Regions from separate parts of the Spartinivicinus poritis genome, predicted to be linked through region 1. Evidence: predicted binding sites of a transcription regulator. Region 1 holds the regulator's gene; each other region holds the start of a gene.
What was found. The regulator FNR, encoded in region 1, switches genes on or off when oxygen is low (the NO sensors DNR and NnrR bind a similar motif). The targets are predictions, from matches to a motif close to TTGATNTANATCAA.
Positions count from the first base shown of each region.

Region 1 (11,063 bases):
GAGAGGTAGTACCTGAGTCTGTAATGCCTGCTTACCCTTGGTTATATGACAATGTACTCACTGGCGAGCATACCGCAGACAAAATGCGGGCGTTAAGAAAGGTGGGCGTGCCATACACCGATGAAGATATTGCTAATGCGAAAGATGAAGTGAAGGGTAAAACCGAAATGGACGCATTAGTTGCTTATTTACAAGGGTTAGGCACTGCGATACCTAAAGGTGTCACAGGCATAAAGCCCAAACCAGTTGATGTTAATTAATTATGGATATCAACACTTTTCGTGGCTTAGCCACAATATTTGCGATGGTAGCCTTTGTTGGCATTTGTCTGTGGGCCTATAGCTACCGCCGTAAAAAAGATTTTGATGAAGCTGCAAACTTACCCTTTGCTGATGAGCCTGAAAAAAAACAAGGCAACACTCAGGAGATAAACCGTGATCGAGATTAACCAGTATTTGAGTGACTTTTGGGAAGGCTGGATAGCTGTACTGACATTAACCTGCTTAGGGTTAATTATGTTCGTATTATTTGCTACCCGCCGTAAACATCGTTCCAGTTTAACGGAAGAAACCACCGGCCATGCTTACGATGGTATCGAAGAATACGACAACCCTTTACCTAGCTGGTGGTTTAATCTATTTATTGCCACCATCGTATTTTCTGCCCTGTATTTAATCCTTTATCCAGGGTTATGGAAAGGTGCATGGGGGCTAGTGACCTACTCTAAAGAAGATGGCTTTGAGTTTAGATCAGATCGTCTTGAAACAGGTGACTATGGCTGGACAGCGCGTGGTCAGCTAAAACATGAAGTAGCAAAAGCTGATGCCCAATTTGGTAAACTATTTGAAGGTTATGCCAAGCTGCCTATTGAAGAAGTAGCGAAAATTCCTAAAGCGGTGGCCACGGGACAACGGATTTTTGCCAGCAACTGTGCGATTTGCCATGGTTCAGATGCCAAAGGGGCTTATGGGTATCCTAACCTGACCGATAATGATTGGATTCATGGTGGGAAACCTGAGCAAATCAAAACCACTATTTTAGCTGGGAAAAACGGCCAAATGCCTGCTTGGGGAGCATTACTAACACCAGACCAGATCAGGCATACTGCTAGTTATGTACGTAACCTAGCAGGTTTGGAAGTATCGGCCAATGCTGAAGAGCTTGCCCAGGGTGACAAAGTCTTTCAGGCTCAGTGTGCCGTTTGCCATGGTAATGATGGCAAAGGCAAAGTTGAAGTGGGTGCACCTAACTTAACTGATGATATTTGGCTGTATGGCTCACGTCAGATTCAAATAGAGTATACTTTACGAAATGGCCGGAACGGTGTAATGCCTGCTTGGGAAAAAATCCTTGGTCCTGACAAGGTCCATGTGGTATCGGCCTATATTTATAGCCTATCACAAAAATAACAAGCCCTTTTAATGACCAGTCATAATGCTGGTCATTTACTCTATTCTAATAATTAATTCTAACTGATATTGTTTAGCTGTTTTCTGCCATTACTACAGTCTCTCTATAATTAATGAGGATGTCGCAAACGTTTATGAATGCAGTGTGGTTTGCTTTGCTACAACCTCTAATTAGTTACCGGTAACACCTGATGAGCACCTCTCCTGAAAAAGAAGTCAAACCGGACAACCCCGAATTAATCGAAGTTATTGACCTCTACCAAAAACGCGACAAAATTTATACCCGTGCATTTAAGGGCATATACCGCAACTTCCGCATAATTGGTGGCGCTTTTTTATTTATCCTCTACTTTGGTAGCGTATGGCTACCCTGGGGAGATCGACAAGCCATTTTATTTGATCTACCTGCTCGCAAATTTCATATCTTCGGTGTCACCTTCTGGCCCCAAGATATGATACTTCTGTCGTCCTTATTAATTATTTGTGCCTTTGGTTTATTTTTCATCACAGTGCTAGCAGGTCGCATCTGGTGTGGATATACCTGTCCACAGAGTGTATTTACCTGGGTATTTATGTGGGCTGAAAAAATCACTGAAGGTGACCGCAACAAGCGGATGAAGCTAGACAAAACCGAAATGGGTTTTAATAAATTTCGGCGTAAGCTTCTCAAACACACTATCTGGTTAGCCGTTTCCTTAGCTACTGGTATCACTTTTGTGGGTTATTTTACCCCTATTAATGAGTTGGTGATGGATCTAGCTACTGGTTCTGCAAACCCTTGGGCCTATTTTTGGGTAGCTTTTTTTACCTTAGCTACTTATGGCAATGCAGGCTGGCTACGTGAGCAGGTGTGTATCTACATGTGCCCTTATGCTCGCTTTCAAAGTGTCATGTTTGATGAAAACACCTTAATTGTCTCTTATGACCCTCACCGTGGTGAAAGCCGTGGCCCAAGAAAACGAGGCAGCGACTATAAAGCCAAAGGGTTAGGTGATTGTATTGACTGCCAAATGTGTGTTCAGGTTTGCCCAACTGGCATCGATATTCGTGATGGTTTGCAGTATGAGTGCATAGGATGTGCTGCCTGTATTGATGCCTGTGACAATATTATGGAAAAAATGGATTATCCTAAAGGGCTAATTCGTTACACCACAGAAAACAGCCTGGCAGGAAAAGCAACCAAAATCCTCCGACCCAGCTTATTAGGTTATTTATCAGCGCTATTAATTGTCAGCGGCTTTTTCAGCTATACCTTACTAAGTCGTGTACCTGTCACACTGGAAATTTCCCGCGACCGCAACACCCTTTACAATGAAACCAGCCGCGGCACTATTGAAAATGTTTATATGCTGAAGATTGGTAATATGGACCAGCATGACCACCCGTTTAAAGTCACTGTCAGTGGTGTGCCAGGAATGAAGCTCACGGAAGAAACGGAAGTTGTTGTACCAACAGGTGAAGTAAAAATGGTTCCTGTACGATTGGAGTTAAGCCCTGATAAAATTACCAGCCGGAATATGACTTTTCACTTTAAAGTAGTTTCGCAAGATGGCGAACATTTAGCCGCCTCTCAAGAAAGCCGCTTTATCGCCCCAACTGACCCAGTTAGATTGAAGTAATGACTATGCAGACCTCAGAGCAAACCGTAAAGCAAACAGCAAACCCTTGGTATAAAGAGTTTTGGTTTTGGTTTGTCATGGCCATTCCTTTGCTTGCAATTGCCTTAGGTATTGCGATGCTGACAGTTTCAATCAAGGGTGCGGATACCTTAGTGCGGGATAATTATTACAAAGATGGCCTAGCCATCCGTAATGACTTATCCCGAGATTATAAAGCCAAAGATTTACAGCTAGCTGCCACTATTAAGGTTGATAACCTAACAGGTGACATCAATGTCAAACTCACAGGTGAATTAGCCCAATTCCCTGCCAAGCTGAGTTTAAGCCTGGTATCACCTACCATTCCAGACGATGATCAATCCCTGCTGATGCGACATATTGCTAAAGGCCATTATGTCGGGCAACTCAAACAGCAGGTAAAAGGGAAGCGCTACATTCAACTGGAAACCATTCCTACTGAGCGAGATAAGTACACAGATAATGATTGGCGGCTGATTTCTGCCTGGTATCTTAGCAATGAGCAGGAAACTATCAGTCTAGGCAGTACTACTGCAACTGCCACAACCGAAACCAATTAAGGGGTTGGTATTTCGCTGTGGCCCAACTTACTGATTGTTTTCATTGTGGCACCCCCATTACTGCAGGCTCAACCACATTTTTTGCCACTATTGCTGGTGAGCAACAACCAATGTGCTGCCCTGCCTGTCAAACTGTAGCGGAAGCGATTGACCAAGGCGGCCTGAGCCAGTACTACCAGTATCGCACCAACAAAGCCACTAAAGCCGAGGCTAACGCTCAACAGTTTCAAGTGTATGATGAGCCCGCCTTGCAGGATACCTTTGTTAAAACCCTGCCAAATGGGGATAGAACAGCATTATTACTGTTAGAAAATATTCACTGTGCAGCTTGTATTTGGCTTATTGAACAGCACTTACAGCAATTCCCTGCGGTTAAGCAAGCAACTGTCAACTTTACCCAACATCAACTCCAGCTTAGCTGGGACGCTAAAGCCATGCCATTAAGTCAATTAATGGCAGCTCTGCAGCAGATTGGCTACCCACCGCTCCCCTTCCACCCTAATCAACAACAAAGCCTGATGGCCAAACGCCGCCGAAAAATGGTACGTCAGTTAGCGGTAGCTGGGATTGGCGCCATGCAGGTAATGATGTATGCGGTGGCGTTATACGCGGGTACATTACAAGGCATTGCAGAGCAACATCAATGGTTTTTGCGCTGGGTTAGCTTCATCGTTACTACACCCGTAGTGTTTTATGCAGCCAAGCCATTTTTCCAAACCGCCTGGCGAGATATTCGCACTCGCCAACTGAGTATGGATGTCCCCATTGCCCTGGCTATTGGTGGCGCTTATTCGGCCAGTAGCTGGGCAATGTTGACCAATAGTGGAGAAGTCTACTTTGACTCTGTCTGTATGTTTACCTTCTTCCTGCTATTGGGCCGGTTTGTCGAATTTAATACCCGACAACGCGCCCACCTTAGTGGCTACCGATTAAACCAATTATTGCCTGATCAGGTCACTCTCATCACCGAGGGTAAAGAGGCTGTTATCCCCTTAACCCTTCTCAAACCAGCTGACACCATCCTGGTCAAGCCTGGTGCCACAATACCAGCTGATGGGACTATTTTAGCTGGGCAAACCACCATTAATGAAGCAACCCTCACTGGCGAGTTTTTACCTGAGCCACGTCAAGTGGGTGATCAGGTTATTGCTGGCAGTATTAATGTGGATCAACCCATTCAGGTTCAAATCACTCATACAGGTCCTGATACCCAACTGGCTTGTATCGAACAGCTACTCAACCAAGCCCAACAGGATAAACCCCCCATTGCATTATTGGCGAATAAAGTTGCCCATTATTTTGTGGCTAGCGTATTAGTAATCGCTTCTCTGGTATTTTTCTGTTGGTGGCAGCTCGCACCAGAAGATGCCCTATGGGTTACGTTATCAGTATTGGTGGTAACCTGCCCTTGTGCACTTTCACTGGCAACCCCCACAGCGCTGACTGCAGCCACTTACGCTTTACAACAACAAGGCTTTATCATCACTAAAGGGCATTTATTAGAAGGCTTAACTACCATCAACCATATTGTGTTTGATAAAACTGGTACGCTCACCACTGGACAGTTTAGTCTCACCCAGGTGATACCCATAGCAGCAATCAAGACTGACCAAGCTATGGCCTTAGCTGCTGCGTTAGAAATACACTCGGAGCACCCGATAGCAAAAGCTTTCCCAGCTTCTTCTGCCCTCCAAGCAGTCGATATTACAAACACTCCAGGCCAAGGCATCAGTGGCACAATTGATGGTACAAACTATCGAATTGGTATTGCTAGCCATGCCTGGCCCGCTGAAATAATTTCCCCACCATCCCACCATGGTCACTGGTTACTGCTGGCTGATGACCAGCAGCCCATTGCCTGGTTTGAAGTCAATGATAGTTTGCGGGAAGAGGCGGCTGATACGATAGCGGCTTTACAACAACAAGGATTCACACTCTCTTTGTTAACAGGCGACCGCTCAACACAGGCCAGCAATACTGCCCACGCTTTAACTATCCACAACCTTAAGCAAGGCGCTTCTCCCGAAGATAAGCTGGCTTATATCAATGCCTTACAAGACCAAGGGGATAAAGTGCTAATGGTAGGAGATGGAGTAAACGACGCTCCCGTATTAGCCGCTGCGGATGTTTCGGTTGCTATGGGTTCTGCCACCGACTTAGCTAAAACCCATGCTGATGGAATTTTGCTTAATGGAAAACTTGCCACATTACTGACCGCCTTAACTAAAGCACAAAAAACCCGGCAAATTATTCGGGGTAATTTAATCTGGTCGCTAACTTATAATGTGGTAGCACTACCTTTAGCAGCATTAGGTATGATTCCCCCTTGGGCAGCTGCCATTGGGATGACCAGCAGCTCACTGGTTGTGGTACTGAATGCGCTTAGGCTGAGTGCCCAACAAGCTAATCAGGCTCAGCCTGATACGACAGCTAAGTCCACATGGAATAGTCAGCAACCCCATCAAAATACCACAGGTGTCTGATTATGGAGTCAATTTATCTACTTATTCCCATTGCCCTGATTTTTGTTGCTATTGGGGTTTGGATTTTTTTCTGGGCAGTAGATAGCGGCCAATTTGATGATTTAGAAAGCCCTGCTCACAGTATTTTATTTGATGATGAGTCCAACCCCACTACTCAAAAGCAAGCGGAAAACCAGCCTGCTTCGACTGATAAGCAACACGCCTCTGATACTGATAAACCGTAATGAGTATTGAACTAAGCCAACTAATCAGCGCTTTTTTATTAGGCTTACTGGGTGGTGCCCACTGTTTGGGGATGTGCGGTGGAATCATGGCAGCAATCAGCCTTCACCTACCAAAACAGAAAAAACTGCCCGTACTACTTAGCTATAATACCGGCCGTATTACCAGCTATACTCTAGCAGGCATGTTAGTCGGCAGTTTAGGCTGGTCTATTCAGCAACTGGGACCTGCTGCTAATCAAGGGCTCCGCTGGTTAGCAGGCATTTTACTGATTTTAATGGCCTGTTATATCGCTAACTGGTGGAAAGCACTGACTTGGCTAGAACAAGCAGGACAACACCTGTGGCGTTATATTCAGCCGTTAACTAAACCTTTTTTACCCGCAACCAATAGTAAACAGGGCTTTTGTTTAGGTATTTTATGGGGCTGGCTGCCCTGTGGGCTTATTTACAGCGCCCTCACCTGGTCTGCAGCCAGTGGCAATACACTTGAGGGCGGTTTATTAATGCTGGGGTTTGGCTTAGGTACACTCCCCACTGTATTAGCGACTGGTTTTTTCGCTGATGTATTGAAGCAATTTATTGCCCACCACCTCACTCGCACAGTGGCAGCGATTTTTATGATTGGCTTTGGCATATGGACGATTCCAGGCCCTCACCAGGCACTGTTAATGCCAAGCCATAACAGTCATGCCCATCATCATTGACCATTGACTCATGTCAATTCTTTTCCAGACCACCGCTTTACACTGTTAATCTGTATCAACAGTGACAGGCCAAGTTTATGTTAGGACCTTTGAAGTGGCAGTCCTCGCTTATCGAACGATATAATCAGCAAGGCCCACGTTATACCTCATACCCTACTGCCGTTGAGTTTTCAGAATCATTTGAGCCTGACCACTATCAACAGGCTTTAACAAAACTCAAACATCAGCAAACACCACTGTCGCTGTATGTACACATCCCATTTTGTGCCAGTGTTTGTTATTACTGCGGCTGTAATAAAATTATTACCAAAAACCGGCAAAAAGCTCTGCCCTATCTGACGGTATTGGAAAAAGAAATCCAGCTTATCTCTCAGCAATTAGACTGCAAGCCTGTGGTTGAGCAACTGCACTGGGGAGGTGGTACCCCTACCTTTTTGACCCATGAGCAAACCGCCCAGTTGTTTAAGCTGCTGGAGCAACACTTTCAACTGGTGGATGATATTGATGGGGATTACTCGATTGAAATAGACCCACGAGAAGCTGACTGGCCAACCATGGGGTTATTACGCTCCTTGGGATTTAATCGTATTAGTTTAGGCATTCAGGATTTTAATCCGGTTGTGCAAAAAGCGGTTAATCGAGTTCAATCAGAGGCTGAAACAGAGGCTATTTTTGAAGCAGCCAGAGCATTATTATTTAAATCCATTAATGTGGATTTAATTTATGGATTACCTTTTCAAACTACAACCAGCTTTTTAGAAACCCTTGATAAAGTCATTGCTCTCTCACCCGACCGGCTCTCGATATTTAATTACGCCCACTTACCCCATCGGTTTAAGCCACAACGACGAATTAAGCCCAACGACTTACCTTCTGCTACAGAAAAACTCAGTATTTTACAGCACAGTATTGACCGGCTACAGGCAGCTGGCTACCACTATATTGGTATGGATCACTTTGCTTTGCCTGATGATAAACTGGCTATTGCTCAAGCAAAAGGCGAGTTACATCGTAACTTTCAAGGCTATACCACCCATGGCCATTGCGACTTAATTGGGCTTGGGGTGTCTTCAATTAGTCAGATTGGTGATGTTTACTGCCAAAATCACACTGCACTTGATGACTATATTCAGTCAATCGAAAATAATCAGTTACCAATTAAACGTGGCTTTCGATTAAACCAGGATGATTTACTTAGACGAAGTATTATTCAACAGCTAATCTGCCATTTTCAGGTAGATTTAGCTGAGTATTGCCAACCTCTTGGAATAAATTGGCATGTTTATTTCCGGGAAGAAATTATGCAACTTATGCCAATGCTTGAAGATGGGCTCATTACCTTAGCCGATAGCAAGTTAACTATCACCAACAATGGAAGGCTATTAGCCAGAAATATCTGTATGGTGTTTGATCGATATCTGGCAAGCAAACAGTCAACGGAAAATTTATTTTCTAAAGTCATTTAATACTAGAAATTTTCGCTTGTTGCTAACCGGGTTCACCCCCTACAATAATCAGAATGTACCCGTTAGCCTAAATTAACAACTTTATGCGTTCGAGGCCTCAGCGTAACAATGACTGCCAAAGTAAAACCTATCAACCAAGTCGCTTGCAAAGACTGTATATTAAGCACCCTTTGCCTGCCTATTGCCTTAAAAATAGAAGATATTGATACGCTAGACAGCATTATTAAACGAGGCAAGCCGCTACGCAAAGGTGAGCATTTGTTTTTCCAGGGTGACACGTTCAGCTCTATCTATGCTGTTCGCTCTGGCGCCTTAAAAACCTACACCACCACTGATGATGGCGTTGAACAAATTACTGGCTTCCAGTTACCAAGTGAATTAGTTGGGTTAAGTGGTATTGATGATGAACATTATCCAGTATCAGCTCAAGCAGTTGAAACCACTATGGTCTGTGAAATCCCCTTCGAAAAACTGGATGAGCTGGCCAGTACTCTGCCTGAGCTACGTCGTAAATTAATGCAAATCATGAGTAAAGAAATTCGCGAAGATCAGCAAATGATGCTGCTACTCAGTAAGAAAAATGCCGATGAGCGGATTGCAACCTTTCTCTTAAACTTAGCTGCCCGCTTCCGTCGCCGGGGCTTTTCCTCTCAAGCTTTCAGACTCCCCATGTCTCGCAATGAGATGGGCAATTACTTGGGGCTTGCGGTAGAAACAGTTAGTCGTGTCTTCACGCGCTTCCAAAAAAATGGCTTAATTGATGCCAATGGTAAGGAAATTCTGATCAAGGATTCCATGACTATTTGCTCTTTAGCTGGGGGCAAACCTGTTAATCAAGCCAATGATTCATTAACAGGCTAACCTTCCTACCCAGCAAACTTAGGAACGTGCACGAAATAGCTGACAGTTTTGGCTCCAATCCATCCCGCTTGGCGCTATAAGTTTATTGGTGGTTAGGGCAAAAACTCGACATAAGCCCACTATGCCTTCTTTTTTGCGCCTTGCCAAACGAGCTTGGAGCAAAAATCCAGCAAGTGATTTCGTGCATGTCCCTTAGCTGGGAAAAAGCATCGATAAACCATTATCTGGAAAAATTATAATGATATTTGACGAATATTATGTAAAGTCATTAATCCGTAGTGTTCCTGACTGGCCCAGCCCTGGTGTCATGTTTCGTGATATTACTCCCTTATATAAATCACCAAAAGCACAACGAATGGTGGTTGATAGCTTCATTCAACGTTATGTTGATGCCGATTTTACCCATATTGGCGCAATGGAAGCTCGTGGTTTTTTACTAGGCTCGGTCATTTCCTATGAGCTGAATAAGCCTCTAGTGCTATTTCGAAAACAAGGCAAGCTACCTACACAAACCATTGCAGAAGAATATGACATCGAATATGGAAAAGCAGTGCTAGAAGTACAACATGATGCTTTTGAAAGTGGTGCAAGTATTCTGCTAGTGGATGACTTGATTGCAACGGGAGGCACTCTTCTTGCCGCAGCAACCTTAACCCGACAGTTAGGGGGTAGTATTTATGAAACAGCGGCCATTATTGACTTGCCTGATTTAGGTGGCAGTCAAAAACTCCAGGATTCGGATATTCCTGTTTATACACTTTGTGCCTTTGCTAAAGACTAGCAGGCCTGGCTGCACCAATGCGCGCCCATCAAAGGGTGCGCTGGTTATCGAAGAGTAAAGCTGTTACCGCTAATTTCACCGTCATTTAAATGACAACTCTGTCAGCTATTTGATCACTTTATAATTTTCTTGTTCATCTTGCTCAACAAACATCAGGTAGGTTAAAAAGCGAAAGTAATATTTCCACTACCGCTAACCCCATTCTTCAGAGCATTATCCTTATCAAACACTTTTTAACTTTTTCCAAGTAAAGCAAGCCGTTAAGTTGTGTATTTCAGTCTACACTAACCATAAAACAGGATTTTATTGAATATCAGTCATTTTTTTGTAATGAAGAAAAGGAATGCCAACAGCAGTAAAGGCCCATACTGGTCAAAAAAATGCATTAAAAACAATAAACGTAGGGAAAATGAGAGCTGAATAATGGGCATTTGTGCAGAAGAACTAAGACATTATGTCGTTCAACCCACTTTAAAGCAATTGCAAATCAAGCATTGCTTAGCAGAAAATTTGCTAATGGGGACAGCTGCTCAGGAAAGTGGGCTAGGCTTCTACCTACGCCCTAAAAAACATCATTCCTATGGCATTTATTGCATTACCCCTATTATGCATAGAAATATTTGGGATAAATATTTGGTTCAATTACCAGAACTGGCAAGTCAGGTAAGGGGATTGGCCAGCCAGCATGAATTTTTGGAAAATCCCCACCAAGAATTAGCCACTAACCTGAGTTATGCAACAGCCATTGCCTGGATGGTTTACCAGCGTGTCCCAAATTTTCCGACTAAAGGTGATCCATCCAATTTAGGGTTGTTAGGGAAATGCTGGCGCCGTTATTACCATGGTAAACCCCAGGCCTCATTAGACGACTTTATCCATAATTACCATCAGTATATCCTGGGTACTCCGCAAGCAGCCTGACGGTCTAACATAGCAAC
Region 1 covers NZ_JAPMOU010000026.1:38,035-49,097, forward strand. The annotation lists gene ccoO (cytochrome-c oxidase, cbb3-type subunit II) at 1-260, shown strand, start outside; gene ORQ98_RS18350 (cbb3-type cytochrome oxidase subunit 3) at 263-448, shown strand; gene ccoP (cytochrome-c oxidase, cbb3-type subunit III) at 435-1,409, shown strand; gene ccoG (cytochrome c oxidase accessory protein CcoG) at 1,601-3,028, shown strand; gene ORQ98_RS18365 (FixH family protein) at 3,034-3,606, shown strand; gene ORQ98_RS18370 (heavy metal translocating P-type ATPase) at 3,624-6,089, shown strand; gene ccoS (cbb3-type cytochrome oxidase assembly protein CcoS) at 6,092-6,313, shown strand; gene ORQ98_RS18380 (sulfite exporter TauE/SafE family protein) at 6,313-7,017, shown strand; gene hemN (oxygen-independent coproporphyrinogen III oxidase) at 7,095-8,483, shown strand; gene fnr (fumarate/nitrate reduction transcriptional regulator Fnr) at 8,592-9,344, shown strand; gene ORQ98_RS18395 (adenine phosphoribosyltransferase) at 9,583-10,125, shown strand; gene ORQ98_RS18400 (hypothetical protein) at 10,549-11,046, shown strand.

Region 2 (11,063 bases), on a different contig from region 1:
AGGCTTCTGAATGATATTGGCCATATTGATTACAACCAGGTGCAGCACAAAAACAACCAAACTCAAAGGCAAAGCCTGCCGGGTTCATTTTTAAGTGGATATGCTGACCGCTGATTTCAATGCGTTCATGTTCATAAGTGATGGTATTCAGGCAGTGTTTACATAGGAGAGCAGAGGCCGGTTGCTCAAGCAGTTCAACCAACTCATCAACCTGAGACTTGACTTCAGGCTCAGCGATAACAGGTAAGGCACTTGTAATCAAAATGTTAGGGCTGAGTAATAAGTAGCTGCTATACATACACGTCATCCAAGAGCGAACAGACTAAAGTTGCGCTTGCTTACAAAAGCGTATCTTCGGCAAACGCCAATAGGCCCTTGAGCTAAAATGCAGTTCCTTGCATTAGCCTCGTCAGTTCATACTGCATGGTACTTCATCAGCCTTATGACTACAATTGGCAGAGGTGGTTACTATATGTTGGTTACTTTTCATAGTAGAGTGTCAGTTATGTTGCTTTTGTTAAATACCAGCAAACGTTAAATAACAAGAAATTGAGTAAATCTCACCACCCCACAAGTATTACTTAAATATAACCCCTATATTTTGGGCATAAGAACACATTAATGATGGTTTTTTCCACTATCATCAAGTAATGGTTATTTTCTGCTAAGTATCTACTTAATTCTAGTAGACTCATGATTGCTTGCCAGTAACAAACGATTAAGAGGATGTTGGCCAGATGAGTAAAGAAACCTTATGGGCTGTATTAATAGTGACTACGGTAGTGACGGTAGGTGTTGCTGGAGTTGGATGGGATGCTTGGAAGGAGCATTTACACTCTACTGATCAACAGTCGGCAGAAAACAATTTAAGCAATAAGGAAGATGGCTTGAGCAATCAAGTAATTGAGCCGGTTCAACACTCACAGCCAAGCAGCTTAATCCAGAATGATAACGATAGTATTCAGTCCAGCGAAAAGGTTAATCATACAACGAATGGGGTGCAGAGCACTGCACAAGCGCTGCAGCCAACTCCTAGTCAGGCTATGACTGAAACAGTGGACAATCTTCAGCCTTCTATAGATCAAGATAATCTATCAACTGCTACTAGAAACCAACGAACTAGAATTATAGTTAAAGATCCTATTGTGTTAGATGGGGTTGATGTGATGGCTGAGCTAAAAGGTAAAGAACTTTCGGCTGAAGAAGCGATTAAGACCATGGATGAAGAAAGCTAAGCAGTGTTTCTTAAATGTCTATTTCTTAAATATGTGTTACCAATTAAAATCAGCTGGGAAAATAAAAATACAGCTTAGGTTTTATTTCTTTCTCTAATTACAAGGTCGTTTTTATGGACATGCTGGTAACACCCCACTGGCTATCAAAGCAGCTTTCTCTTAATAATAACTTATGCATAATTGATTGTCGTTTCTCTCTGGCTGATCCCGATGCTGGCCAACAAGCTTATGATCAGCAGCATATTCCTGGTGCCGTTTTCGCTGACTTAGAAAAAGACTTGTCTGGCCAAGTTGTGCCGGGTGAAACAGGACGACACCCGTTGCCTGATGTAAATCGTTTAAATGAGCAACTGAGGACTTGGGGTATTAACCAGGACTCAATAGTCGTTGTGTATGATCAACAAGATAGTAGTCAGGCTGCAAGGCTCTGGTGGCTGCTAACCTGGTTGGGTAAGACTCAAGTCGCTATTCTAGATGGTGGCTTTCAGGCCTGGCAGGAGGCTAAGTTGCCAGTGACGACAGAGCTGCCGACTAAAATACTGGGTAACTTTGTAGGGCAGCCAGATTCCGATATGTGGGTATCAACTGATGAGGTGTTACAGCAATTGAGTCAACCAAAGTGGTGTTTGGTTGATGCTCGGGCTGCAATGCGTTACTCGGGAGAGCAGGAGCCAATCGACCCTATTGCAGGCCATATACCTGGTGCACTTAATTTACCTTTTCAAGGAAATTTAACAAAAATAGGATGCTTTTTACCGAAGCATCAATTAGCTGAGCGATTTAAAGCCTTGCCAGTTAAAGAGGTCACAGATTTGGTGTGCTATTGTGGCTCTGGAGTGACTGCTTGCCATAATATCTTTGCAATGGAACTGGCAGGCATAGGGCGGCCTCGATTATACCCTGGCTCTTGGAGTGAATGGGTGGCCAGCGCAAGCAGGCCAGTTGCTGTGGTCCAAAATAAGGGATAACTACTACAGTAAATCAGCAGGAGGACTTTGTTAGAGCCTTAAATATTCGCTGAAATAGACTGGCTAAGGTTGTCCCATAATTTTACAGAAGGCTAATAGCGGATTATCGTAATAATGGTCAATCGCTTATTGGCTCTGTAGGTATAAATAAAATTATTGTATGGACCAAACCTTGCTTAATAAAGGATAGTTTTTAACGGATAACAAGTTGGCGGGACAATGAGTAATAATGAGCATAGCAAGCAATCAGTTGAGAATGGGCAGCAGACAACCTTGACCAGTGACCTTGAGCAGTTATCAAGTAAGCAGGTGCAGCGCCGGAAGTTTCTCAAAGCTTCTGCAGTTGGGGCGCCGATAGTATTAACCCTAAGAAGTGGTGCAGCTTTAGCGGCGACCAGCGCAACCTGTGACATGAAGCTAGCTGAGGCTAATTTACCAGCTCCCGATGCGGTGGTATCTGAGGCGGATGGTATGAGTGAAGATCCAAGCTGGGTAAGGGCAATGGGTACTAAGCACATTTTTATGCCACTCCCTAATGGTGAGCCTCAAGAGGTTATTGAAGTTAATGGTACACTCTATGTGTTAAACATGAATCAATTAACGGAAGCACCCAATCAAGATCAACTCATGGAATGGCAGCAAGCAGTTAGTAATAATGAAGGGCAGTTAAGCTCTGAAAGCGTGAGTGTTCTCGTCCACTTTGATGATATGCGTCAAATGAGTGTTGAAAGCGCTCCAGGCACCTCACCCTTGACTAACTCTTGTTGGGTCTCCATCCAACCAAGCCCCTGAACAAAAGTGTTGTAGCCCTTGGGTTACAACACTAATCTGGTCTACCCTATAAGCCATGGGAACGTTTACCCAACAACAAGATGAAGCTATTAACTGGCGTTTGGCAGACCTTGGTCAGCTGCTGTGGGCAGATTGGGGAGAAGACACTATTGTGTTTAATGGCTTATCTGCTGATACACACTTATTAAACACCATGTCGTTAGATGTCTTATTGTTATTAGCTAAAAAGCCAATGTCAGCTGAACAACTAATAATCAGCCTTGCTAAGCAATGGCAGCAGCCTTTAGAGCAGATTGCTAAATCAATCAGTAGCTTGATCCATAACTTGGACTGTTTAGGGTTAATTGAGCCGGAATTTACATGAAAATTGCTGATTTAACAGTAATGGAGCTACAGGAGCGGCTTCGCAATGGTTTGGTGTATCAAATAGGTCCATTTAAATTTCAATTAACCGTTAAAAACTGTAAAACACTTGTTTCCCAACTACATTGGTTATTTGCTCATTATCCAACATTTTCCCAACCACAACTGATAGATTTTGCTATCCAGGTAAGGCGACCACGGTTATGGCGTCGTTGGTGGCGACCACAGGTGGAATTTAAAGCGGATGGCGATCCAGGTATGGCGCCCTTTCCACTAGACCACGCATTACCCATGCTGGAGTGGGGCAGCAACTGGTGTATCGCGACTCATGCTCATCGCTATTTAATGTTGCATGCTGCTGTAGTAGAACGGCAGGGCCATGCGATTCTATTTCCTGCTTGGCCGGGTTCTGGCAAGAGCACATTATGTGCTGCTTTGTCACTCAGCGGCTGGCGTATGTTATCAGATGAGTTTGGTTTGCTCGAGCCAGAGTCTGGTTTATTACAACCATTGCCTAAGTTGACTCCACTGAAAAATACTTCAATTGAAGTGATGAAGCGGTTTAGCCCAGAAGCTGTTATTGGCCCTTTATTTGAAAAAACCCGCAAAGGAATGGTGGCTCATTTTCGTCCACCTGCTGCAAGTATTGAGCAGGCTCAGGAAAAAGCACAACCACGCTGGATTATCTTCCCTCGTTACAAAGCAGGGGCTAATAATGTATTGGTTCCTGTAGAGAAATCCCAAGCATTGTTAAGACTGGCCAATAATGCATTTAATTATAAATTATTAGCGACCACAGGTTTTCAAGCTGCACGTCAGTTAGTAGATCAGTGTAATTGCTATGAATTGAATTTTGATAGCTTACGGGCAGTTATTCCGTTGCTACTTAGCCTTTATGAGCAGGAGTTCGTCTCTCCACCAGTCAATAACAAAAGCCGAGTGGTTAATGAAACAGCAGATTGAAAGTCACTATTTATTGACGGTATTAAAGCAACCATCAACTGTAGTCCAGTTTTCAGTAGAGCAGTGGAACGTTTTACTTTTTCAAGCTAAGCAAGCCGGTATGTTAGCTACCTTAGCCAATAGTTTTCAACAACAGCAGATTTGGCAACAACTACCTGAAGCTGTTCAAGGCCAGTGCCAAGATGCTTTGCAATTTGCTCAATACTTACAACGTAATGCTCGTTGGGAAATCAATCGGCTCAGGCGAGTACTCTATCCTGCTGGCTATCAAATGACTCTGTTAAAAGGAGCTGCATACCTATATCACAAAATTCCTGTTAGTGAAGGGCGGCTATTAGCAGATGTTGACTTATTATTTGATGAGGCTGACTTGCCCACAATCGAAACCTTGTTAATCGACAATGGCTGGGAGTGTGCGAAGCAAAATGACTATGATAAGGCATACTACCATCAGTGGATGCATGAACTGCCGCCTTATCGTCATCGTGAACGGCTGTATGATGTTGATATTCATCACCGAATTTTACCCCGCACCAGTCGTTTAAACCCGGATCCATCTTTATTGCTAACCGCATCTATTCCGTTGGCTGAGCCAGGATTAAACACCTTGTGTTTGCCTGATATGGTGTTGCATACCATCGTGCATTTGGGCTATGACGCGGATTACCATAATCGAGTTAGAGATTTATACGATATTGATCAACTACTGCGTTATGGGGAGAAGCATGTTCCTGATTTTTGGCTGCAACTGCAGGAGAGGGCTTTAAAGCTCGGTGTAACGCTGCCACTAGCTGATATTTTGTGGTTGTTGGAGCAGTTTTTTGCTACTCCAGTTAATGAGCAGCTGATGACAAGGCTTCCCAAATGTTCAACCAGTATTTTCCAGCGTATTAAATGCTGGGCAATGCCAGAGGCTATGTTGCCTTTGGCTAGAGGCCAAAAACGAATACGAAAACAGGTTGCAAGCCAGTTGCTCTATTTACGCTCCCATTGGCTGAAAATGCCTCCTTTATTGCTGTTAAATCATCTTTCCCGTAAATCTTGGATGCGAGTGACAGGAAAAGCTTAGTTAACTCTAGCTGAAGAGATACACTGCTATACTCTACTATTAAGCTAATATGACTGTTATCTAGCCGTCATGAAAAGGTTCAATGACTCATTGCACTGTAGCTGTATATAAATAGTGGTATATAAATCTGCCTTTTACTAGTGGAAGCCTGTATGAAGGGGAGTGCAGTACTAATTGTTGAAGATAGCCCAATGGTTTTAAAGGTGCTTAAGCATTTATTTGAAGCGAAGCAAGATTTGTCCCCATTATTTGCGGCAACATTAAGTGAAGCTGAGTCATATCTGAACCAGTCAGATAGTTCTTATTTAGTAGCTGTGGTGGACTTGAATTTACCGGATGCGCCAAATGGTGAAGTGGTTAATAAAGTGCTTGCAGCGAATGTTCCCTGTATTGTGTTATCAGGTTCTTATAATGATAAGAAGCGGGAAGCCCTGTTAGATAAGGGGGTTGTTGATTATGTACTTAAAGAAAGTCGTTATTCTTATGAGTATGTTATTAAGTTAATTTTGCGTTTGCAAAAAAATCAGTTTATTAAAGTACTTGTAGTGGATGACTCAAAATCTACCCGTGCTTTTATTAGAAAAACTTTAAAGCAGCATCTCTATCAAGTATTGGAAGCAGAGGATGGTATTGAAGCTTTAGCTATGTTGCAGCAGCAACCCGATATTCGATTGATGATTGTCGATTATAATATGCCTAATATGAATGGCTATGAGCTAGTAAAAAATATTCGGCATAAGCAGAATAATAAAAACTTAATTATTATTGGTTTGTCTGCTGAGGGTAGTGGAGCCTTATCGGCTAAGTTTATTAAAAACGGCGCAAATGATTTTTTACGTAAACCTTTTTATCATGAAGAGTTACACTGTAGGTTAATGCATAACCTAGAGGAAATGGAATTGCTCGAAGCAGTGAAGGATGCAGCTAATAGTGATTATTTAACTGGCCTATCTAACAGACGCTACTTCTTTCAGGTGGCTGAGAAACTCTATGAAAATGCTGTAGAGCAGAATAAGCCACTGAGTTTGGCTATGCTAGATATTGATCACTTTAAGCAGATCAATGATAGTTATGGCCATGAGGTTGGAGACTATGTATTAACAAAAGTCGCTGATGTGTTAAAAGAGAAGTTTTCACGATTTATTGTAGCTAGATTGGGCGGTGAAGAATTTTGCGTTTTGTTAAAAGGGTTGGATGTAGATAAAAGTCAGCAACTACTAGACAGTTTTCGGTGTTTGGTTGCTGAGCAGAAGTTAACTATTGGTGGTATCGATATAGGCTTCACTATAAGTATAGGAGTAACAGATAATACATATAGCTCGCTCAGTGACATGCTGGCGATAGCTGACAAATGCTTATATCGGGCAAAACAAGCTGGCCGAAATTTACTCATTATTGACTAAATATCACAAGCTAATCTTAACAAAGCATATAAGAAAATATACCTTTCACGAGTGATTTCCAGGTTTTGTTATCATCACTCCAATCACCACTTATTTATAAGGGCATGGCATTTCGCATTTGATGGTCGCATCTAAAAATCATTCGTATGTGATGTAGTATCGTAAAATATGTCGCCTTTAATAGGTAAGTCTTTATTATGCTTTTATAGCGGCAAATTTTCGCTTGGCAGGAGATAGCTCACGAATGTCATATTGCTTAGCGAGTTGCATAACCAAATGTTGTTGGCTTCTGTTGCTGGCGACAGCCAGTTCAATTTTAAAATGGTTGTGTCTGGGGTGTAACTTGGCGTTGAAATGTTTTATTTCAAAGCCACGAACCCGACTGGTATTTAAAATCCGCTCTAGACAACCGGGGGTGTTACGGGCAACCAGTTGTAACTCATAATAATTCATTTTTTGTACACTCCAGCATCTCATCATTAGGTACACCAGGGGGGACTAGTGGCCATACGTTGTCTTTAGGGTTGATACATACATGTAAAAGAAAAGGTGTTGTTGCTTTGAGCAAGGTTTGCAGAGCAGACTCAACATCTTCTGCTTGGGTAATACATTGGGCTGTTAAACCAAATGCTTGGGCGACTTTAACAAAATCAGGGTTATCTGATAAATCAACTTCACTGTATCTTTCAGTAAAAAATAGAGTCTGCCATTGCCTTACCATACCCAGTCGTTGATTATCAATAATGATAATTTTAATGGGCAACTGATAACGAATAATGGTTGCCAGCTCTTGGATGTTCATCATAAATGAGCCATCACCAGAAATATTAATCACTTGGGCATCAGGGTTGGCAAACTGGGCTCCGATTGCAGCGGGAAGGCCGTATCCCATAGTGCCTAAGCCACTGCTGCTAAGATGGTGGCGGGGGTGAGTAAACTGGTAATGTTGGGCTACCCACATTTGATGCTGGCCAACATCGCAACTGATAATGGTTTTTTCAGTTGCGAGTTGTGATAAGCGATTAATTAACTGAGGAGCGTAAATTGAAGGAGGGTTGCTGGGGTAAGTGAAGGCGTGCTGATGCTTCAGTGTTGTACAGTATTGTTGCCAATTGCCAATTGCAGCAGGATTAGTTAACTGGCTTAAACTGTAATTGAGCTCACCATGGATAATGACATCTGGTATTTTAAGTTTGCCAAACTCGGCGGCATCAATATCCAGGTGAATTATTTTTGCTTTTGCTGCAAAGCTGTCCAGTTTACCTGTGACTCGATCATCAAAACGAGCACCGATACAAATCAGTAAATCACATTGCTGTACAGCTAAATTAGCTGCTTTGGTACCATGCATGCCGAGCATCCCAAGATAATAAGGGTCATCAGGTAGGTGGTTACCAATGCCTTTCAAGGTGCTAACTGAGGGGATACCAGATTGTTGGGCATATTTCCGTAAGGCGTTTACTGCACCACCCAGCATAACGCCACCGCCACTGTATAGTAATGGGCGCTTTGCTTGCTTGATTAGTAGGTTAGCCTCCTCAATTGTACCAGGGCCGGCTGTAGGCAAACTGTAGTCTGCTGTAGGAAAGCCTACTAAAGAAGGTATTTCAGCAAGTTGAATATCTTTTGGTACATCAATTAATACAGGTCCTGGGCGTCCTGACATTGCGATTTGCATTGCTTCTTTCAGCATCCAAGGTAATTCATTGGCTGCTCGCACTTGAAAGCTGTGCTTAACCACAGGCAAAGCCATGCCAAGGATATCCACTTCTTGAAAGGCATCCGTACCAATAAATGGACTGGCAACCTGCCCAGTAATGGCCAGCATGGGTATAGAATCTAAGTGAGCATTGGCAATACCCGTAAGCAGATTGGTAGCCCCTGGCCCGGAGGTCGCTAAACAAACACCTAGTTTTCCCGTGCTTCTGGCATAGCCATCAGCAGCTAAGGCAGCCCCTTGTTCATGGCGACAGAGAACATGGTTGAGTTTGCTATCAACGAGTGCGTCATAAACGGGCATGATTGCTCCGCCGGGATAGCCAAATAATGTGCTGATGCCTGCTGTTTCTAGGGTTTTAATAATGTGCTGGGCGCCGTTCATAGAGTCAATTCACATCACTGTTGTTGCAAAAAAAAACCCCCGGCTTTTTCAAGTCGGGGGTTTTAGTATTCGGTAGCTCGGTTATTGGTTAGCCACGTGAACCCCCTTGTTGGTGCATAATAATAATCACCACAAGTGTTTTCACGATAATTTTTTTAATGGCTAACAAAGCATTCATTACAATTTAACTTATCACTAGATAACTTACTTAAACCACACCTAACACGTATTGAATAGTCTAATAGCGTCTTAGTTGTTACTTGTTCAGGAAACAAGCCTGTCAAACATGAAGCGAGTGATGTATAAGAAACGGTGTAATGCATATCCTATCACCCACCTCTTTAATCAGAGCATAGTTTGATGGAAAAAACAAGAGTCATAAGTGGCTTTACTGAAAGTTGACTCGCATCAATAAGTCGTGAGGTTATTTCCGTTATTCATAGTTCTGTGGTTTGTTAATCGCTTAAGTGCTGGCAAAGGTTAATCGGCACTAATAAGGTTGCCTTGAGTCTGCTGCAAGTGATGTTGTTTGTTTGAGAAGGTTAACATAGCTGAAAAATTAGCTGGCGTGGTAAACGACGGCTTACTAGACTTAATGATGAGTAATAGGGAGGAAAACAATGTTGAGGCATAAACACAGCCTAGTCGATGAGTTCCCTCAATGCCGGGAACAAATTAATAAACTAAAACATGAAAATCCCACCTTTGCCAAAATGGCAGCTGAATATCACACGCTTGATCACCAGCTATGTGGCTTGATGATGAGAGACATTCCGACGAGTGATGAAAACTATCTTTCATTAAAAAAACGTCGAATGAAATTAAAGGACCAGATTTACGCTATGCTTTCCCATTAGTGAGTCAATTGAAAAGGTGATGCCTTATGCATCACCTTTTTTTATTAAATTGTAAACACTATTTTGAAATATAGTATTTTAGGACTAAGTAAGTCTACAGCTTTAAAAACTGTAGCTTATGATTTTTTTGTTTTGATGGTTGTCTCTAAGTATTGTCTCTGTAGGTAATAGTACAAGGTTTGATGTATTAATTGACTGTAAAATAATACCTTATTATTAATTGGTTTCTTAATCAAAACTTGATAATAATGAGGTTAATTAACTAGCAATCGACTAGCTACAAGCTGGGTGTGAATAAGCTAAGCTTTAGTTAATAAGAAATGTAAATTATTAAGGCTATCCTTGAAGCTACTATTATCGAAACTCCCTTAAGTCAGGTAATACAAAATGTACTAGCTTATAGCAAGCTTGCCATGGTCAAAGATATTAAAGAAGGGTAGTAAGATGAAATGGGCTCTTGTTGGTGATAAAGACACAAAAGGCAATGTCATCGTTGAGGGGAGTCCTAATCATATAGAGAGTGGTAAGGCTGTAGCTCGAGTTGGCGATAAACTAAGTGATGGTAGTGTGATTACTACAGGGCATCCTTTTATTAAGATTGATGGTCGGCCAGTGGCTATTACTGGTAGTGATGTGAGTAATGGGAATAAATTAGTTGAAGGGGCTTCAATAACTCAGTTATAAAAGAGATTTTATTACTAGCCTAATATTATTAGCTTTTTGATATTGAGGGTAGGTATTATGGCCCTTTATTAGTAATATCTATATAAAGAGCATGGGCTGAAAAGCAATATGAACAGCCAGATACCGAGCCACTCAATGGTATATAGTGTATAACAGTTAAGTATGACCAAGCTGATAGATGTACCAGTATCTCAGGAACAGCGTGCCTATCCCCGTAAAGAGATAAACTGGCAGACAGCAATTAAAGGAACAGATCATGGTGAAGCATTACCTGCGGAGGCTATTAATATTTCTGTGCAAGGGGTACTGTTAACCACATCGGTTTCCTTTCAAATAAAGCAAAAATTATCCATCATGATTAAAGCGCATCATCTTAATAATCAACTGATTATTTATGCAATAGCTGAGGTGAAACATGTGATAAAAAGAAAAAGTGATTATCATATTGGTTTGCAGTTTAAAAAAATACAGCCGTTAGCTAAAAAATTTATTTATCGCTTTGTAGAGAATTCAATTTAATTAGCAGTCCCCATTACGGCGTTATAAATAATTACGTTTGTTAAGCATTGCTAAATTCATCACTAAAAGTATACTTACGATAATGAAATAGTTTGTAATATTCGTTCAA
Region 2 covers NZ_JAPMOU010000033.1:1,520-12,582, reverse strand. The annotation lists gene ORQ98_RS20440 (cereblon family protein) at 1-298, opposite strand, end outside; gene ORQ98_RS20435 (hypothetical protein) at 738-1,235, shown strand; gene ORQ98_RS20430 (sulfurtransferase) at 1,349-2,203, shown strand; gene ORQ98_RS20425 (hypothetical protein) at 2,423-2,995, shown strand; gene ORQ98_RS20420 (HPr-rel-A system PqqD family peptide chaperone) at 3,051-3,359, shown strand; gene ORQ98_RS20415 (HprK-related kinase A) at 3,356-4,321, shown strand; gene ORQ98_RS20410 (nucleotidyltransferase domain-containing protein) at 4,305-5,390, shown strand; gene ORQ98_RS20405 (diguanylate cyclase) at 5,543-6,793, shown strand; gene ORQ98_RS20400 (acetolactate synthase 2 small subunit) at 6,989-7,246, opposite strand; gene ilvG (acetolactate synthase 2 catalytic subunit) at 7,233-8,894, opposite strand; gene ORQ98_RS20390 (HP1242/YdcH family protein) at 9,515-9,751, shown strand; gene ORQ98_RS20385 (PAAR domain-containing protein) at 10,196-10,435, shown strand; gene ORQ98_RS20380 (PilZ domain-containing protein) at 10,598-10,954, shown strand.
Region 2: a site for FNR is predicted at 9,293-9,306, ahead of ORQ98_RS20390 (HP1242/YdcH family protein). Genes of this name have one in related genera too.

Region 3 (11,063 bases), on a different contig from region 1:
GCTGGACGAGAAGGACAGGCTATCTTATTTGTTGCCCCTCGTGAAATGCGTATGTTACGGGCAATTGAAAAAGCCACTAAACAAACAATAGCAGCAATGGCTTTGCCATCACCTAAGGATATCAATGATCAGCGAATTGAGCGCTTCAAGCAACGGATTACAAACACATTGGCAGGTAATGAGCTGGAGTTATTCTATAAGTTAGTATCTGAATACCAGGCAGAACACGAAATTGATGCGATTAATATTGCAGCGGCTTTAGCTAAAATGGTACAAGGTGAACAGCCTCTATTGCTGAATTTAAAGCCTGAAAAATTTAAAAGTGAAGAGCCGGAAGAAAAAGGCAGAAAGCGCAGGCAGTACAGCCATCAGGCAGAGCCACTAAAAGCCCATCCAGATATTGAAATGCAACGTTACCGGGTCGATGTAGGGCGTGATCATGGTTTGAAGCCAGGTAACTTGGTTGGTGCTATTGCCAACGAGGCAGATATAGAAAGCCAGTATATTGGTGAAATATGCATATACGATGAATTCAGTACAGTTGACTTACCTGCAGGCATGCCTAAAGATGTGCTACAGCTATTAAAAGGTGTTTATGTTTGTAGCCAAAAGCTGAATATAGGTACAGCAGGTAAAGAGCTTCCTGTCACTGAACGTAAGCCTAAACGGCATAAAAAGAAGGACTCGTTTAAAGGTAGCAAACGACGTAAAAGTAATAGTAATAGCAGCAGGCAAGCTAAAAGCGGTAAAAAAACAAAGCCTGTGAAAAAATAACAACAGGATTTTTGAGCTCGGTTATTTCTCATACTTTTTCCTGTAAAAGCTAATGAAATAACTGAGCTAATAGATCGAATCTTTCACCAGAGCATACAATTTTTTCTATAGCTTACTGAAACCCAAGGGCTTAGAATTTAAAGCTCCTCTAAAAATAATTACTTCTGAGGGTGTTTATATAATTTCACTACTTGAAAGTAATTCAGTTAATTGTTCAAGGTGAAATTTTCTTGAGCCCTTAACTAATACACGATCCTCTTTAGTGGCATAATTAGAAATATAGTTAGCTATATTATCAATTGAATTGAATCTTAATAAATGATAATCGATATTTTTTAGTTCTGAATGAGCTTGAGCGAAGTTTTTGCCAATTGTAATGACTGTTTGTATATTTAAATAAGATAGCTGCTTTAAAATTTGAATATGAAAAAATACACTTTTTTCACCTAACTCAAGCATATCAGAAAGGATTACAATTTTTTTACCTTTGGTTTGTATTTTACTGAAACATAATAAAGCCTGCTTAACAGAAAAAGGGTTGGCATTATAACAATCTACTATCCATTTGCCGTAGGGGGTATCAATAATTTCTGAACGCAAATGTGGTGGTTTAAATTGACTTAACCTCTGTGAAATTATAGGCAGTGGAATATCTAACTTTGAGCAAATTGCAATACATGCAATAGCATTATATAAGTTATGAGTACCAGGTAACTGTAGATTAAAGCAGGTATCATTTATAACAAATGTGGGTAGTTGCTCGTTATTCCATAATAAAACACTTGGCTTAAAGTTGCTGCTATTAACACCAAAGGTAATTAGTTGGGCATGATCAACATTAATGTTTTTGTTGAGTAAAGAGTCATCAGAGTTTATAAAAGCGATATGATTTGGTTTGTCAATAATAATGTTGCTTTTTTCATTTAATACACCATCTAAGTCATGTAACCCCTCTAAATGACTGTTTTGAATATTAGTGATAACAGACCAGTGTGGTTTAATCACATTAACTGACTCTTTTATATCTCCGGGGCTATTAGTACCCATTTCAATAATAGCTAGTTCGGTGTTTTCGTGTAACTGTAAAGATGTGAAAGCAATACCAATTGCATTGTTATAGTTTTTAGGGGTAGCAACAGTATTAAAAGTATCTTTACATACATGTAAAACCATATCTTTAGTCGTTGTTTTACCACAACTACCAGTAATAGCAATCACCTGTGCTCCAATAGTAGACGCATAAACGGATGCATACTGTTTTAGCGTAAGTTCAACTTTGTTTTCAGGTACTCCAAAAATATTTGATAAGAGATATAGATTTTTATATAAACACTCTCTAACAGTAGTCGCGCTTGTTAGTACAGAGTTTAAATGAGGCTTTATTTTTTGTATAATTTCGATAATATTTTTTTGATTAGACATTTTTTGTTAAAAGCAGTTTTATATTTATAAAAGAAGAAGCTAAAAAATTGAATGTAGTCAAAGGGACATAAACTCTTATGCCCTTACCAGAGTAAAAATTAGGATTGATGGATTTATAATATTCATAATGAGGAGAGCTGTTGTCAGGGATACGCTTAAACCGACCAATATTGGGGATTGTAGGTTTTACTTTGAATTGCCAAGGATTGTCTATAGTGGCTAATTGGCAACCTTTTGACATTGCAACCCTATATGTAATTTTTTTTATAACTAATGATGGGGTAAATTTATAGTTTGGATAAAATTCATATACCCTTTGGGCGTGAAATAAATAGGAAGCGGGAGATGTCGTGGATGAAATACATACGACTTTTGTAAATGGATATTTTAATTTTAACTTTATAAAGGAATAAAAGAAGTACTTTACTAATATATAAGTTGGTTTGTACTGTAAGTCAAAGTAAATACTTGTTCCTAAAGCAATGAACTTAAGTTTATCTATTTTTTCTAAGTTAATACTTACAACTGTGAACCCGATAATTCGGTCTTTATCATTATAAAACAATGCTAATGAGTCGGTTCCTGACCGCGGTAAGATTTTACGTTTAAAGTTATCAAAGTTAACGTTAGTATGAGTTAACGAAAAAATTTGATAAAGTGTTGTTGCATACTTTTCTATTAGAGAGGTAGTTACCTCTTGTGGTCTGTAGTGTTTATAGTAAGTAACGGCTTTCCTTATGTTCACGCTATGAATAAACCCCATAATATTTATCACTTTTAGAAATGGTTAAGTTAATTTTTTGCTATGTCAATAACAAAAAGCCGTAAAATTTTATAATGTATTGGTTTGTAGGAGATTATCTCGAAACAAATGATGTAAACCAATAATGAGAGTGATGCTAAGTAGTAGGCAGTGTGACTACACAAAACTGCATGATATGCTGTTTATATTATGGATGTTATAAACTTGGTTATAAATATAAAAAAATTGTAATTAACTAATTATTTATAATAATAGGTGTTTATAAAAACTAATCTATTTTTAATTTTGATGTTATTTTTTAACCTTGTGAGTATGTAAGCATTTGTTGTGCTATAAATACATGTGCTTGAATATTGTGGATGTAAACAATAAGTTGCATTTATATTGCTGAAATATAAATGATGCATTACAAAATAGTATATATTGATTTAAATCAATTCAACTATTTAATAAAGGAAACTATGTTTATGAACGTAAAGGACTTAATCCCCTGGAATTGGCTTAAAGATGAAGAAGAGCATGAAGCTAAAAATTTAACTACAAATAGGTCTTATGATCCGATGACCAATCCACTCGTCCAATTTCATAAAGAAGTTGATCGACTGTTTGACAGTATGTTTAAGGGCGTAGGCTTACCAAGTTTTTCAGAAGAGTGGTCAAGAATGCCAAACAGTTTGTTTAAGCCTAGCGTTGACATTAGTGCAAAAGATAAAGAATACGTAATTAGTGTAGAAGTTCCTGGTGTTGATGAAAAAGACATTAAACTGGAAATGAGAGATAATACACTAATCATTAGTGGTGAAAAGAAACATAAAAAAGAAGAAAAGGAGGAGCATCACTATCGAGTTGAACGCAGTTATGGAAAGTTTCAACGTATGCTTGCGATACCTGAGGATGCTAATGCTGATGAAATTAGGGCATCATTCAAAAATGGTGTTTTAAGTATAAAACTTCCTAGAAAAGAGCTTCCAGAAAGTAAGACAAAGAAAATAGAAATTAAAAAAACTGGCTAAAGTAAATTGCCGGTTTTTCGTATGAGATGGGCCTAAATAATTATATTGATTATTTACTACAGGCCCATAAATAAAGTTGAAGTTTTAATACTAATTGAATAAGCAAAAATATTCCATTTAAGAGTGTTTGTGGCTATAGCCATAAGTGGTTGATCATTAGTTATTATTAAAAAATAATCAAGGAGTGATTTTGACATTGCTATACTTTAACGATATTAACCAAAATAATAAAGAAGTTGGCGGCAAAGCTTATAATCTAGCATGTTTATATCAAGGTAAGTTACCTGTGCCAGAGGGCATTATATTAACTGCTTTACCTACTAAGCAAGCTGAATGGGATGAAATTTTTGATTGGTGGAATAGTATAGGCTATAAGCCACTTGCTGTAAGAAGTTCTGCGAGTGATGAAGATGATAGCCAAGTAAGTTTTGCTGGGCAAAATAATAGCTACTTGAATGTCAGAGACAATCAAACTTTACAAATAACAGTCACTAAGTGTTTTGATTCAATAAATAAAATTTCTTCTAAGGTATATCGAGAACACTTTCTGGGAAAGACAAGCAGTGGAAGTATGAATGTGCTTGTACAAATAATGGTTAAACCAAAATTTTCTGGTGTTTATTTCTCCTCAGACCCTAGAGGAAAAAAAACTGGTGATTTGATTGAATTCATAGAGGGGTACGGGGAAGCTTTGGTATCAGGGAAGCAAACACCATACAGAATTTATGGAGGAGTTCTACAAGAAAATCACTCGATGTGGAAAAAAGCATTCACAGACGATATTCAGAAAATGGGTGAAATAGTTAAAAGTCTACTAGGTGTTGAAGTGGATATGGAATGGGCTATTGATGAGGAAGATCAATTAAAGCTATTACAAGCTAGACCAATTACTGCGGCATATACTTACTCAACACATTTAAGAATTGTTGAGCAAGAGCTAGAAAGACTTCATCATCAATATGATCAAAATACAACCTGGGATGGACAAACATTTGCTGAATGGACAGGTATACAAAGTTATATAACATACACTCTTTGGCAGAAAGCATTTTCACCACATAATGCATTTGGAGATGCATTAAAAAAATTAGGTTATTTAAGCTTTGTTGATAATGACTTTTCTCCTCATGAATCTATTCTAGATAGAGTCTTTGGTAGGGCTTATATAAATCTAAACAAGATGTTTCCTTTATACTTTGGACCTATTCCATATTCAATAGACTTAAAACCTAGACCGCATTTAAAATTTAGTATTAAGGAGTTAACTGCACAATCTTTAATAAGAACTCCTCTTGCAATTTATAATATGGTCAAGGTTGGCTGGAATTTAAGTAGTAGACGTAAGTATTGGCAGGATCAGTGTTTAAGAGAGTTAGCAAAATTTAAGCATAAAATGGATAGGCCATTTGATCCTACTATGTATCAAAGCTGGGAAAACGTAGAGTTACTAAAGAGGTTTGCTAAAGAGTGTCATGTTTTTACAAAAAATAGTCTATTATGGCCATTTATTTTAATTATTTTAACAGAAGCGACGCTGCATTCACTTGAGGCTATTTTGAGTAATTTGCTGGGGGAACAGCAGGCAAAAAAAACGTTAAAACGATGGATGGCTATTGGTTTAAAAACAGTTAGTTATGAAATGAATAGATATTTTAAAAGAGCGTGTGAAGATGTTAATAAACAACCATTTTTTATGGCTAGGTATGGTCATCGAGGAGCAGGTGAGCTGGACCTATCCAACCCTAGGTGGATTGAGTTAGGTCAAAAAGCTTTTGTTAACCTTAAAAAAATTGGATCAACTAGTGAAGAAATCAATTATGCTACAGATAAAGTAGAAGACGAAATAAATAACTTGAAAACATTTAAAAAATCGATAATTTTACAAGAATGGCAGTTGTTGAAGTCTATGCTTGAGCTGAGAGAATCATGGAAAATGGAGATTTTGAAGCCTTTTGCCCATATAAGATATATTGCTCAAGAAATTGGTAAAAGAAGTAAGCTATTTGATGATATTTATTTGCTAGGAGTCGATGAAATTATAAATGATGAGATTATTTCGCCAGTGAACATATCAGATGAAATTATAGGAAAAATAAAAGATAGAAAACAGCAATCACTTGTTTTTAAACGTTATTCACTACCGATGATTGTTAGTTTAAATAAGCTGGATGAGCTTATTTCGGGTAATCATTCAGAAGAGGCTGATTGCTTGGATGGTGAACCCATTTCTCCTGGCTTGGTTTATGGCACTGTTAAAGTAGTGAGTGATATTAGTCAATGTGACATGGATTCACTGCCTGAAGATACGATAATAGTTGCTGAGTCAACAGACCCTGGGTGGACGCCTTTATTTACTAAATCAGTAGGAATTATTGTTGAAAAAGGAGGGATTTTATCTCATTCCGCTATTGTTGCAAGAGAAATGGGAATTCCTGCGATAAGTGGTATTCGAGATTGTATTAATAAGCTTAGGGATGGGCAAAAAATTTGTTTAGACGGAAACAACGGACATATTAGTTATGAATTACATTAATGATAGTGTAGAGTATATACCTCTTATTGTTCCTACAGTACTTATTCCTTTTACAATATTAAGTGTTGCAATAAGCGTTGTTGCTGCATTTATTGCTGGCTTGTTTGGAATAAAACTAAAAACTGAAGGGCCAAAACAGTTACTTGAAATTTTATTAAAGCCAAAAGTGTTATTTGTAGCACTGGTTGTTAATATATTGATCTATGGGGGGTACAAAGGTTATCAATATGTCCATAATTTACCATCGTTTGAATGGGTTATTAATAAGCAACACCAGCCGATTCAATTAGGAGAAGTGAATTATTCTGAATTACTAAGTCGGTCCAATAAATCTCAGGAGTCAAATTTACTTCCTAAATCTTTTAACTCAATAAAACAGCAATGGAAAATTAAGTTGCCTATGGGAGCCTTTAGAACAGGAGCTTTAAGTGGCAATTCTCTATTTTTTGGAGCTGATGATGGCTATATTCATGAGTTATCAACTGAAAATGGCCAAACATTAAGGAAGTTTTTTATTGGTACTATAGTAACGCCTTCTCCAATAGTGTTTAATGGATACTTATTTGCAGGTGAGGGTACTCATGACACGCACCATGCGCGTATTTATAAGATTAATTTAACCACGGGTAAACATGAAGCACCTTATTCAACAAAAGGTCATACAGAAGGGCAACCTGTTATTGGAAAGTATCAAGGACAAGCATTGTTATTTGCCGTTGCAGGAAGTGATGGAATACATGCAATTGATCCTCACACAATGAAGCAAGTGTGGCATCAAACTCCCGGTCATATGGATGCAGCCGTCAGAGTTGATGACGGTATTGTTTATGTAGGTACAGGCAGAGAAAAAGGAGATAGTCAAAAACACCGTTCTTATGCGATTGCTTATGAATTTATGACAGGAAAAGAGATCTGGAAGCACGAAATACCTGCATCCAGTTGGATGGAACCCGCAATAACATCTGAATATGCTTGCTTTATTATGGGAGAAATTTATTTTGAAACAAAATTAGGTGGTGTGAATTGTTATGATAAAGTAACAGGTGAACCACAGTTCAGTATATTAAACAAATCCCCTGTGATTGGAATACCATTTGTATTAAATGAAGACATAATATTTAGTGACCTATCTGGGCAAGTATGCCGTATAGATACTTCAAAAAGAACTAAAAAATGGTGTTTTGACTCTGAACTAACTGGTAAACATATGACCTCAGTCTCATACGATTATGAGACAAATATTTTAGCTTATACGACAGCTAATAAGGGGGTAATGTTTTTAAATCCTTCAACAGGAAAACTACTCCATCACTACTTGCCTTCAGTAGAAGAAGGTCAGTGGGAAAAAACTTATGCCAGCGCCATTTCAGTTGGGTCAAACTGGGTAACAGTTGATATAGAAGGTAATGTGCGAAAGCTTTTACTTGAGTAGAGCAATATACCTTAAAATAGTTTTTGAGAACAAAATTGAACTAATGATACCTATAGAATAGCCTATTAGGTGTGGGTCAATTAGAGTATACTTATAAGGAAATAAGCTAATTATATTGGTTTGATTTAGTAGTAAAAAGCAGAAAAGAATTATACAAATGACCCACTTTCTTTCTTTAAGAAGGTAAAAACCAAGCATTCCAAAAATTGCAGCTGATGATCCTGATAAGATTATAGGTTTTTCTGAAAAATTAAACTCATAAAATATTGCTATCATTGCCAGTGAGGATAAATGTGTTAAGAAAAATATCAATAATGTATTTGTTTTCCCTAGTTTTTTTTCACATATTGAAGAAACAATAAGTAGCATAATTAAGTTTGATATCAAATGTTCTGCTGATGAGTGAAAAAAAATTGATAATAAAAAAGGTAAGCCAAAAGCTTCGGCCCACTCCATAGGGTTAAATGTTAATAGCTTCAGCCATTGTGATTGGGTGGTAGTACCAAATAAGGTACTTTTTTCAAGGATACTCCAAAAAAATAAATTAAATGTAAGTATTATTACTGTGATAATGAAGGTTATTGAAGAGAAGACTGCTTTATACACGTGATTTCCTTATCGTTTAAGCTATTAGAGGTGGCCTTTTATTATAAGCTATTTACAAAGTTTATAGCTCTATAAAATGAAGTATAGTGGCAACAAAGGGTTGGTAAACACTATACTTATTGTATCCATGTTTCCACTATATTAGTTTGCTGTAAGAGGGTGTGACATGGCTGGCCACCAAAAAAATCTTGTTAAGATTCAGCATGTTACAATGAACTTTGATCATATCGATATCTACTTAAATGATGGAACGCATATATATGCTCCTTTAGACTGGTTTCCACATTTACCTAATGAAAGTATACATGACAGAGCAAAATGGGAAGCTATGCGCTGGTGGGTATGGCAACACCTAGCACACTTACGACATAATAAACCTAAGCTTCCTAAGCGTTAGCCTGAGTTGCTGATATCTGATGAAGTATTGTGGCAAGTAAAACCATACCAAGATGGCTCTAATTCGAAATTTTACTATCAGAGCTCACAGCAACTTTGTCTCTTCCTGAATTTTTTGCTTCATATAGAGCTGTGTCTGCACGACGATATAATGAGTCGCAATTTTCACCTTGTTGTAATGACGCTACCCCCAAAGAGATGGTTCGGCTGATTTGGGTTTGGTTATCTGTTGTAACTATTACCTTGCTTACGGCTTCTCTAATGCGTTCTGCAGTTTGTATTGCATGTTCTTCAGTGCAAAAAGGTAGTAGAACAGCAAATTCTTCGCCACCCACCCGTGCTATTACTTCACTACTTCTCAGGTTCTTTTGTGCTATTTCAGAAATAGCAATTAAAACTTTATCACCTGCTGGATGACCATAATGGTCATTTATCTGTTTAAAATGGTCAATATCGTAGATAATCAAGGATAGGGGGATTTGGTGTCGTTTAGAGGAGTTTACTTCTTCAACTAGACGATTCTGGAAATAACGCACATTATAAAGGCCAGTTAAATGGTCTCTAATCGCTAGTTCATCAGATAAGCTTTCGTTATGGCCAACATACCAACCAAAACACGCAAAGGCAACTGTAGTACCCACTAGCATATATAAGTAAACACCTGTATATTCTACAAGCTCAGTCCAGATTTCAATATCTTGAAGATAGCGAATTAATAGCCAACCTAATGGGGCCCCCGTAGCTAATACTGCCCCTTGAAATGCTCTAATAAATGGCTTACTCAGTTGATTGAACATGAGATGAATATATCTTTACCAAATAATCTCTTAGTATACTCTTCGTAATAGGCTTTGAAGGTTTGCTGTTTTTACTCTTTATAAAAAGTATAACAATTGTTTAAAATTTATGTTGGATAAGAAAGAATATTTTATAGAATGAAAGGATAAAGTTGGAAATGAAATAAAACTGAGGCTTGTTATAGTAAATCTCTTTTAGAGTCACAAAATATAATTGCTTCATCTATGACACCTTCACAATAGGTATCATTTTTATTAAGCTTTATACAATGCTGCTGCTTCCAATCAGCTGCTTTTATGAAATCACTTGCAGGTGGAATATTTTGGCAAAAGTTTACATCATATTTTGCTATAGCTAGGCATTCACTTAAAAAAAATCGGTTATGTAAAGTACATTGTATAGACTCGCAATGAGCCATCATTTCATTAACCTTGTCAAGGCAGGCAAATGAATCAGCTTCTTTCGCAAATTCTCCAGCCTCATTCATAACTTTTTGAGTATCTGCTATAAATTGTTCTCCGTGTCGGCTCCACCAGTAGTAGCCGAAGGATGCTAAAGCAATAGTTATTAATATAAGAATACCAATAATGATTAATAGTACTTTCATTTTACTGCTCTGAAATGCTTGGTAGACTACTTTATTAATCTAGCATTAAACATTAAAAATGATAGTTTTTCAGTAGATATCCTTTCTATAAATCTGATATTAAAACTTTTCACCTACTGGCTTGTCCTGAAACCTATTCACATTGGATATACAAACATTGTATAGGCAATAAACATGTCTAAAATTCTCTAACTTAAGTAAAGGTATTTTTTATTGTATACATACTATGGCTGGATATCGTGAATCTATAAGTATAGGTCTTCATAAAATATATATTATTTAATGACTATGGTTGAGTACGAATATTGCGTTGTTTTATTTGTGGTCTTAATTGTAAATTAGTGTAAATTTTCTTTTCTGATAATTGGTAAATAACTATATTTCAATTCTCGAAGATGCCTCTATGTAAAAAAATTGAATTAAGATTATTAGTGCTTACAGTAAAAATGTGCTATTGCTGATTCCGCTTTGTGTTGTTTGTTTTCTATAATCCATATTGGCCGAATAAGGAAATGAACTCGATTTAAAGGAATAATTTGCAATGAAAATAATATATAATAGAGCGCAGCAAGTGGTGCTGCTTGCTGTCTTTGTCTTGTCTAGTAGTCAGGCAATATCATCATTGATAGATATAAAAAAAGATAATACCATTACTCTTTCAGAGAGTGCTTATTTATTAAATGACTTCAAAAGAGTAAAAGTAAATAAGATATATAGAC
Region 3 covers NZ_JAPMOU010000034.1:32,966-44,028, reverse strand. The annotation lists gene ORQ98_RS20820 (DEAD/DEAH box helicase) at 1-774, shown strand, start outside; gene ORQ98_RS20815 (UDP-N-acetylmuramoyl-tripeptide--D-alanyl-D-alanine ligase) at 949-2,196, opposite strand; gene ORQ98_RS20810 (hypothetical protein) at 2,189-2,959, opposite strand; gene ORQ98_RS20805 (Hsp20/alpha crystallin family protein) at 3,427-3,972, shown strand; gene ORQ98_RS20800 (PEP/pyruvate-binding domain-containing protein) at 4,163-6,505, shown strand; gene ORQ98_RS20795 (outer membrane protein assembly factor BamB family protein) at 6,492-7,937, shown strand; gene ORQ98_RS20790 (rhomboid family intramembrane serine protease) at 7,926-8,543, opposite strand; gene ORQ98_RS20785 (DUF2442 domain-containing protein) at 8,710-8,940, shown strand; gene ORQ98_RS20780 (GGDEF domain-containing protein) at 8,999-9,736, opposite strand; gene ORQ98_RS20775 (hypothetical protein) at 9,916-10,344, opposite strand; gene ORQ98_RS20770 (hypothetical protein) at 10,886-11,063, shown strand, end outside.
Region 3: a site for FNR is predicted at 3,383-3,396, ahead of ORQ98_RS20805 (Hsp20/alpha crystallin family protein). Genes of this name have one in related genera too.